3 regions of the Liquorilactobacillus hordei DSM 19519 genome follow, and region 1 is predicted to be linked to each of the others. Evidence: predicted binding sites of a transcription regulator. Region 1 holds the regulator's gene; each other region holds the start of a gene.

The links. The regulator NrdR, encoded in region 1, represses ribonucleotide reductase genes. The targets are predictions, from matches to a motif close to ACACNATATATNGTGT.
Region 2: the regulator NrdR is predicted to act here: its motif matches at 1,496-1,511, upstream of nrdD (anaerobic ribonucleoside-triphosphate reductase).
Region 3: the regulator NrdR is predicted to act here: its motif matches at 1,779-1,794, upstream of nrdH (glutaredoxin-like protein NrdH).

The regions. Positions count from the first base shown of each region.
Region 1 is NZ_CP049303.1:1,811,002-1,814,170, forward strand. Features, by position in the region: gene dnaI (primosomal protein DnaI) at 1-294, opposite strand, end outside; gene G6O70_RS10015 (DnaD domain protein) at 311-1,675, opposite strand; gene nrdR (transcriptional regulator NrdR) at 1,693-2,187, opposite strand; gene coaE (dephospho-CoA kinase) at 2,241-2,840, opposite strand; gene mutM (DNA-formamidopyrimidine glycosylase) at 2,841-3,169, opposite strand, start outside.
Region 2 is NZ_CP049303.1:981,326-984,494, forward strand. Features, by position in the region: gene pta (phosphate acetyltransferase) at 1-779, shown strand, start outside; gene tsaE (tRNA (adenosine(37)-N6)-threonylcarbamoyltransferase complex ATPase subunit type 1 TsaE) at 811-1,278, shown strand; gene nrdD (anaerobic ribonucleoside-triphosphate reductase) at 1,601-3,169, shown strand, end outside.
Region 3 is NZ_CP049303.1:893,422-896,590, reverse strand. Features, by position in the region: gene dnaX (DNA polymerase III subunit gamma/tau) at 1-354, opposite strand, end outside; RNA gene ffs (signal recognition particle sRNA small type) at 424-510, opposite strand; gene tadA (tRNA adenosine(34) deaminase TadA) at 552-1,043, opposite strand; gene G6O70_RS05510 (class I SAM-dependent methyltransferase) at 1,059-1,667, opposite strand; gene nrdH (glutaredoxin-like protein NrdH) at 1,863-2,093, shown strand; gene nrdI (class Ib ribonucleoside-diphosphate reductase assembly flavoprotein NrdI) at 2,090-2,470, shown strand; gene nrdE (class 1b ribonucleoside-diphosphate reductase subunit alpha) at 2,442-3,169, shown strand, end outside.

The sequences.
Region 1 (3,169 bases):
TATTAACTCGTCACTGGGAACATATGCAACATCTATTAAGTGGTTACTTAAAACTAGTTGTGGTTGATATCCAGGTGCCGGAGTAACCTCACCGTTTTTAATTTGTCTTTTTATACTGACAAATTCGTAAACTTTACTAGCACTGCGCGCTAATTCTGCCTGCGTCAACTGATTTTCAGCCATGAAAGTTCTGACCTCTTCATCGGCAAAAGCTTCATCAATCAGTTCTTTATAATTTTTTATCCAATTCCTATTACGGAGTTGTTGGGCCATCTCTTCACCGACATCCTTCATTTTCTCACCACCTTTACTAGTCAATTTTTTTCTTAAATCTACTTAATCTTTTTTTCAGTTGTTCTTGTTTTTCTTTGCTCCATGTAGATTCATTTTCTGATACATGCTCAGTTTTTGCCCATTCTGGCAATTTTTCCTTTTGCACAATCTTCTTGCCTACATAGCCTTTTGTCTGTACATACTTTGTATTTTTTTTAGGTGCATTAAAAGTCCGCACCTGAATCATTGCCTCCTCAGGTGTGCTAATCTTTTTTTGACTCCAATCAGCAATTACCGCCTCAAAAAAGGCTCGATTCAAAGTTGCCATTCCACGATCAACTATCATGTAATGAATTAGAATATTTATTATGTCCGCTTGAAATAGATTTTTTTGGACAATCCACTCAATAACATTTCTTTCAGAACTTGTTACAAACGAACCCTGTTCACGTTTCAATTCTTGCAAAAACTCCGCGGGTGCATAGGCCTTGCTTGCATCTAGCAGTTCTTGATCTTCGCTTTTCATTATTTTTTGCTTTTTATTTACAGTATTCTCAGTTTTTTTATCGGTATTCGTAGCTAACACAGGTTTAGAATCCTGTTTTGAAAATTTATCATGAACCAGCTTCCAAAATAAGTCGAAGTCTACCTGATTTGTTGCGATATTTGCAGCCTCCTCCAGTAAATTCAACAACACGAGTTCATCAAGCCCATACACAGCATTTGCAGCTGTTAATCGTTGATAATTATCAAAAACTTGTTTGCTATCGATGAAGGAATGATCAATAAGCTGTTTCAAGAACTCCTCATCTAAGTTAGAACTTTGTTTTATTTTGGACTTATACATTGGTGCTTGCTTAGCATCTATCAGATTTCTACCCTCATTCAATGTTTGGGGCTGTACCGTAAAAACTTCTAAAAAATGTTTAGTGGTTTCAACGGCCTTCGTCTTATTAATTGGTGAAAAAAAGAAATACGTTTGTAGTTCTTTAAAAATTCGCTCTCCAACAGTCTCCAACAATAAGCTCCGCAACAAATCATCTGTGAAAAAATTTTCAGGTTCTTGTGGTTCTTGAATCTCATAGATTATTAATTTACCAAGTTCATCATTTTGTTCAAATGTCCTAAGCAATCCAATTGCTTCTAATTTACACCTGGCCTCATAAAAGGATTGTAACCCAATATCAAGTAAATCAAACAACTCACTATGCATCTTTCGCCTTGAGAGCTGTAAATCAGGTTGTATCATTGTACGCAAAAGGGCATACAGACTAAAACTTGCTGTCCCAATCAATGGTTGATAAAGTTTTAACACTACTTCTAGTTGGCTCTCATACAGTTTTTTCCTTGTATACACTACGAAACCATCCTTAGGTGTAAAATCTTTTTCTTCAACAACCATCTCACTCACACCCTTCTTTATTCACTCTGCTTATCATCGTCACTTGAAAGGTTCTTTTTATCTCGTGCCATCATTTCTTGTAATTCTTTTAAGAATACTCTCATATCCTTAAACTGCCGATAAACACTTGCAAAACGAATATACGATATTTCATCGACATCTGCCAACATTCCCATCACATATTCTCCAATTAGTTGACTAGAAACTTCACTTTCTCCAAGTGATCTCACTTTATTTTCAACATCATCTACAATTTGTGTAATTTGGTCCATTCCAACTGGTCTCTTTTCGGCAGCTCTAATAATTCCACGCAATATTTTCTCACGATTAAATTCATCACGCGTCCCATCTTTCTTGATTACCAAAAGCGGAGTAACCTCAATTCGTTCAAATGTCGTAAACCTAAAACCACAAGCTTCACACTCGCGACGCCGTCTAATTACATGACCATCATCTGCTGGGCGACTATCAACTACTCGTGAACCATTATGATGGCACTTGGGACATCTCATATTTTTCACCTCATCATTTTATACCTTTAGTATAATATATAATACCTCTGTAGTTACACTAAATTCATTGTCACTAGCCATTTTAGCACTTGCTTAAGTGTTTCTTCAACTTGTTTAGAGTTATCTATTAAAACATCAGCTAATGCACAACGTTCTTCATTTGACATTTGGCTCAAAACTCGTTGTCTTGCTTGTGTTTTGTCATATCCATCTCGTGACATCAAACGCTTTACTTGCAATTCTTGTGGTACACACACACACATGACGCTATCACAATACTTCTCATAGTTACCTTCAAAAAGTAGTGGATTATCCAATACCAACAATCTACACTTTATCACTTTTGCTTCATCAATTAGTTCTTCAATTCGCTTGTGAATTAAGGGACTTGTAATATCAGTTAGCTGGTTTAACATTTCTTTATTATTAAACACAAGATTACCTAATTTTTTGCGATTCAGTTCACCAGAATTCGTCAAATAGTCTTCACCAAAGATACTCACTATTTGCTTTAAACCAACACTCTTCTTCTGGACAACTTCGCGTGCGACAAGGTCCCCATCAATAATCCTTGCACCATACTTTTTTAAAAAATGACTGACTGTTGATTTGCCGGACGCAATTCCTCCAGTTAGTCCAAGAATATATGTCACTTACTCCACCTTCTGACAATTTGGGCAATAATGCGTGCCTCGTTGAGCAACAACGATCTTTTTAATTAATGTGCCACATCTACTACAAGGTTCACCTGTTTTCCCGTAGGCGTTTAACTCAAATTGGAACTCTCCTGAGTTTTCAAATGCATTTGTATAACTTCTAATAGTCGTTCCACCAGCTTTTACAGCTTTTGCTAGCTCAGCTATAATTGCGTTACGCAAAATGCTGATTTCCTTTTTCTCAAGATGTCTTGCTGGCGTCTCTGGATTTATCTTACTCATCCATAAAACTTCATCAGCATAAATATTTCCTAAACCCGCAACTA
Region 2 (3,169 bases), 830 kb from region 1:
CGGTCATAGATGTGCCATCTTACCCAAAGGATAAGTTTGAAGAGATGGTGGCAGCTTTTGTTGATAGAAGAAAAGGAAAGAATACAGCAGAACAAGCAAGAAGTATGTTAAAAGATGTTAATTATTTTGGGACAATGCTTGTTTATCTTGGGGTTGCAGATGGACTTGTGTCGGGTGCTGTTCATCCAACCGGTGATACGGTTCGACCTGCCTTACAGATTATTAAGACAAAGCCAGGAACTACAAGAACAAGTGGTGCTTTTGTGATGACAAGAAATGATGAGAAATACTTATTTGCTGATTGTGCAATCAATATTAATCCAAGTGAACAGGAATTAGCAGAAATTGCAGTTGAAAGTATTCAAACTGCTAGACTCTTTGATATTGATCCCAAAGTTGCTTTATTGAGCTTTTCAACAAAAGGTTCAGCTAAATCTGATGAGGTAACAAAGGTAGCAAAAGCAACAGCCTTGGCAAAAGAGTTGGCACCAAATGAACAAATTGATGGTGAATTGCAATTTGATGCAGCATTTGTGGAATCTGTTGCGGCAAAGAAAGCACCAGACTCTAAAGTTGCAGGAAAAGCAAATGTATTTGTATTTCCAGAATTGCAGTCTGGAAATATTGGATACAAGATAGCTCAGCGTTTTGGTGGCTTTGAAGCAGTTGGTCCAATCTTACAAGGATTAAATAAGCCAATCTCTGATTTGTCACGTGGTGCGAATGAAGATGATGTATACAAGGTCGCAATTATTACTGCATTGCAAGCAACTTTATAAGAATATAAGAAGTGAGTAGAGGTAAATTCTTATGAAAATTAGTGTTAGATGCGCAGAAGAAACAATTAGATATGCTCAGCTTTTAAGCAGTCTGTTGACATCTGGAGATATTATTTTGCTAAATGGCGATTTAGGGGCAGGCAAAACAACTTTTACAAAAGGATTAGCTGCTGGGCTAGGAATTACTAAGAATGTGAAGAGCCCAACTTTTAATTTAGTTAAGGAATATCGTGATGGACAATTACCTTTGTTTCATATGGACTTATATCGTCTTGAAGGAGTTGGTGCGGGTGACTTAGGCCTTGAAGAATACTTTAACCAAAGTGGTGTAAGTGTGCTTGAATGGTCACAATTTGTTGCTGAAGACATTCCATCCGCTCACTTGGTAATTAACCTAGAAAAAGACGATGAACATGATGACTGGCGAAAAATTGAATTCGTTGCAAGTGGACAGCGCTATGAACAGTTGGTTAGCGAATTTGCTGAACTAATCAAATAAGGCTAAGATGTAATAATTTTTAAGTAGTTTCATCTAAAGATATATATATGAGTAATATGGGGCTAGGTCAAAAAATTTTGACTTGGCTCTTTTGTGTATTCTAGATAGATGCATTTCATAATTTTAAAATCTTCTTTTAACTTTGAATTGCTTACAGGAGAGGATTTGCTATATTTTAAGCTGATTGATTTATAGTAACAAGAATCACAAAGTTAAAAAACAATATGTAGTGTGCGTTCATTTCGATAACACTATTAGTTGTATTACATGTCCTATGAGGATACAATATATATATTGAATTAACCGTAGGGAGGAAAAATTTGTGAGTGTAGATGTAGAAGAAAAAAAGAACGTGAAAAAACCAACATATTTTATTAAGCGCGATGGTAGTAAGATGAGGTTTGCTTCCTACAAACTTGAAATAATATTTGACGAGATGGGTCTGCAGAAGCATAAAAAAACATTAATTAAAGAAATTTTAAAGGTGATTGGTAGGACAGATGAAGTTGATGCACATGAAGTTCATCGTGCAGTGATTAGTGCGCTCAATGAAGCTGGTTACCAAACCAAAGCTCTTGATTACATAAATGTTTATAAAAAAAATGAAGAGTATTGGCAAGATCAGACTAATCCTGCTAGTAGGTTGGAGAGACTACAAGTTAAAGATCCAGAATTAGTCCATGAAAATGCGAATAAGGATAGTAATGTTTTTAATACGCAGAGAGATTTAACTGCTGGTGCGGTTGGTAAGACACTGGGATTAAAGATGATGCCGATGCATATTGCAAAGGCACATTTACGTGGAGACATTCACTATCATGACTTAGATTATACCCCTTGGAGTCCAATGACTAACTGCTGTTTGATTGATTTTAAAGAAATGCTTACTAATGGGTTTAAAATTGGAAATGCAGAAGTTGAGAGCCCACATTCAATTCAAACAGCAACAGCTCAAATGGCTCAAATCATTGCTAATGTTGCTTCAAGTCAATACGGTGGCTGCTCAGCAAATCGAGTGGATGAATTATTAGCACCTTTTGCTAAAAGAAATTTTGAGAAGCATGTAGTTGATGCTAAGGATTACATTGATGATGAAGATAAGTTGCATGAATTTGCTAAGAAAAAGACTAAAAAAGATATTTACGATGCAATGCAGGGACTTGAATACGAAATAAATACATTATTCTCTTCGCAGGGCCAAACACCTTTTACAACGCTAGGATTTGGTTTAGGAACTTCTTGGATTGAGCGAGAGATTCAAAGGGCTATTTTACAGATTAGAATAAAAGGACTAGGGAGAGAGAAGAGAACTGCAATCTTTCCTAAACTTGTTTTTACTTTGAAGAGAGATTTGAATTTAAAACCTGAAGATCCTAATTATGATATTAAAGAATTAGCTGTAGAATGTGCGACTAAAAGAATGTATCCCGATATTTTGATGTATGACAAGATAAGGGAGCTAACGGGAAGTTTTAAAGTTCCAATGGGATGCCGTAGTTTCTTACAAGGTTGGAAAGATGAGAACGGAAAAGAAGTTAACTCTGGCAGAATGAACCTAGGAGTCGTAACACTCAATCTTCCAAGAATTGCAATTGAGTCTCGTGGTGATAAGGAATTATTTTGGAAGATTTTTAATGAAAAAATGGGAATTTGCAAAGAAGCACTTGTTTTTAAAGCGAAGAGAGTAGAGCAAGCAATTCCAGAAAATGCACCGATCCTTTATCAATATGGTGCATTTGGTAAGAGACTTAAGCCAGGTGAAAATGTTTCAACTCTTTTCAAAAATAGACGAGCAACGATTTCTCTTGGATATATAGGATTATATGAAGTTGGCACGGCATTTTATGGTCCTGATTGGGAAAAGAATAAGGAAGCACATGACTTTACAGTT
Region 3 (3,169 bases), 920 kb from region 1:
AGCCTGTGTCGGTGCATACTTAACTTTATCTCTAATGTCACGAATTTCATCCACGCTATTATTAGATGCAGCATCAATTTCAATCACATCATTCAATCGTCCTTCAGTAATTGCTTGACAAGTTGCACATTCATTACAAGGTTCGCCATCTTTTTGATTATGACAATTAATTACCTTTGCAAAAATTTTTGCTGCTGAGGTTTTACCCGTTCCGCGCGGCCCAGTAAAAAGATAAGCATGACTCGTTTGCTTGGTCATAATTGCATTTTGTAAAGTTTGAGTTATCATCTTTTGACCGACTAAATCAACAAATTTTTGTGGTCGCCAGACACGATATAGGGCCTGATATCCCATGCTAACACTCCTATCTTTTGCAATTTAAAAAAACTCCCGACCACAAGGCAGTCGGGAGATAAATGTCATATTAACTTGAGACACATGCCGAACCGAGCTTAGTGCTGCTTCCTTCCGGACCTGACACGGTTCACAAGGACAACATTGTCCCAAGGCCTTGCGGCATATTCTATGATACATGAATTACTGAAAAAATGCTAGTCTTTTCGTTTTGATTTCTTCTTTTTTAATCTGATATCCCTAAAAAAAGACTTGAGCATCTGTGCGCATTCATTTTCTAAGCATCCTTTTTCAACAATCACCTGATGGTTAAACCTATGATCGTCCAACAAATTCATTAACGAACCAACCGTTCCTGCCTTGGGGTCCATTGCTCCATAATAAACCCGTTCAATTCTTGAATTAAGAATTGCCCCACTGCACATCGGACACGGTTCCAACGTTACAAATAGCTGAGCTTCAGGCAAACGCCAACTTTTACAAAAAGCATTTGCTTCTTGAATTGCTAATATTTCAGCATGCATCGTTGCATCTTGCGCATGTTCTCTAAGATTGTGTCCTCGTCCCACAATCTTATCGCCCATCACAATCACACAGCCAATTGGAACTTCACCAACTGTGGCTGCTTTCTTTGCTTCATAGATGGCCTCTTTCATAAAGAATTCTTTTTGAAGATCACTTAAAATCAAAATCTACCTCCAACTTTAAACACCTTTGATACTTTCTAAAATAAAATAACCCTTGTCTCTTGCAATTACCTCACAATTGTTAAATGCCTCTTCCATTGTTTTCTTCGCAGACGGCGCCCCTTGTTTTTTTTGGATTACTATAACTAGTCTGCCACCCACACTAAGATGATTAATTGCTTCAGCCAAAATTTGTGTAACAATCTTCTTTCCTGCACGAATTGGGGGATTAGAGACAATCAAATTATAGTCTGTCCGCTCAATCTTACTATACACACTAGATTCCCAAATATTAACATTTTCAATTTCATTTAATTCTGCATTCTTTTTTGCTAGTGAAAGAGCCAATTCATTAACATCTACCATATCAACAATTAACTTTGAGTTTTTCTTCGCTATTCCTAAACCAATTGGTCCATATCCACAGCCAAGATCCAAAACCCTGCCTTCTTGCATCGACTCAATTTTTACATTATCAAGTAACGCCCTTGAACCGTAATCAACAGTTGTCTTTGAGAAAACACCATTGTCTGTCACAAAATTAATTTTGTTCCCTAAGATATCAAAATCCCATTTCTTTTCTTCATGAACAACTTCTGGGTTTTTTGAGTAATAATAATTTTCCATTTGTTCCTGCCTTTTCAATAATTATCAATTTTTTATATCCTAACCTTATTAAGCTTAAGGCTTTAGCATTCCATAGAATCACTATATATCGTATATTAATAAAAGAAACAAACACAATATATAGTATTTGTTTCTTGATTATTCTGATAAATGATGTATACTAATCATACAACAAATTAATGCGAGGTGCTAGTTATGAGTTTATCAATCTATACAAAAAATAATTGCATTCAATGCAAAATGACAAAAAAGTTTTTAAGTGAGCACAATATTTCATTTGAGGAGCACAATATAAATACTGAGCCACAATATATTGATTACCTTAAGGAAAAGGGATTCCGTTCTGTTCCTGTTATTGAAGACAACAATGATCCAATTATCAATGGTTTTCGCCCTGATCTTTTAAGAAATTTGGCTGTACAATGAAAATTGTTTTTTTTAGCGTTACCGGACAAACACGTAGATTCGTAAGTAAACTAAATCTTTCGAATGTTGAAATCACACCAACAAATCCTTTCTTTGCGGTAAATGAACCTTACATACTTGTGGTTCCTACCTATGAAAAAGAAATAACAGAGTTCGTGGAAGATTTCCTAAATTATAGCGTTAATCGGCAAAATCTGCTTGGAGTTGCAGGCACAGGAAATCGAAATTTTGCCGAGCTTTTTATTTTTACCGCAAAAGATATCGCCCATGATTATCAAGTACCTTTAGTATATTCATTTGAATTCAGCGGTACTCCTAAGGATGTCGAAAATTTTAAGAAAGTGGTGAATGAAATTGACATTAAAACAACTAGATAGCACTAATGTGACTTATTATGATTTAAATAATGAAATTAATATTCCAGTAAACGGTCAAATCCCTCTAAATAAAGACAAAGAAGCACTCGCTGCTTTCTTGAAAGAAAATATTGAACCAAACTCAATGAAGTTTTCCTCATTGGAAGAACGCTTTAACTACTTAATAGAAAACGATTACTTAGAAAAAGAATTCATTGAAAAATATAATTTTCAATTTATCAAGCAATTATATTCTTTTCTCGTAGAACAAAACTTTACTTTCAAAACATTTATGGCTGCATATAAGTTTTATGCACAATATGCACTTAAAACAAATGACAATGAATTATATCTTGAAAGCTTCATTGATCGCGTTGCAGCAAATGCATTATTCTTCGCTGACGGTGATGAACAGCTGGCTTTGACGCTTGCCGATGAAATTGTTCATCAACGCTACCAACCAGCTACTCCTTCTTTTTTAAATGCGGGACGTAAGCGACGTGGTGAGCTCGTTTCTTGTTTCCTAATTCAAGTTACAGATGATATGAATTCTATCGGCCGTGGGATAAATTCTGCTTTGCAGTTATCACGCATCGGTGGTGGTGTTGGTATTACCCTTAGTAATTTGCGTGGTGCTGGTGCCCCTATCAAAAATATTCAAGGTGCTGCTTCCGGGGTTGTACCCGTTATGAAGTTACTTGAAGATAGTTTTTCTTACTC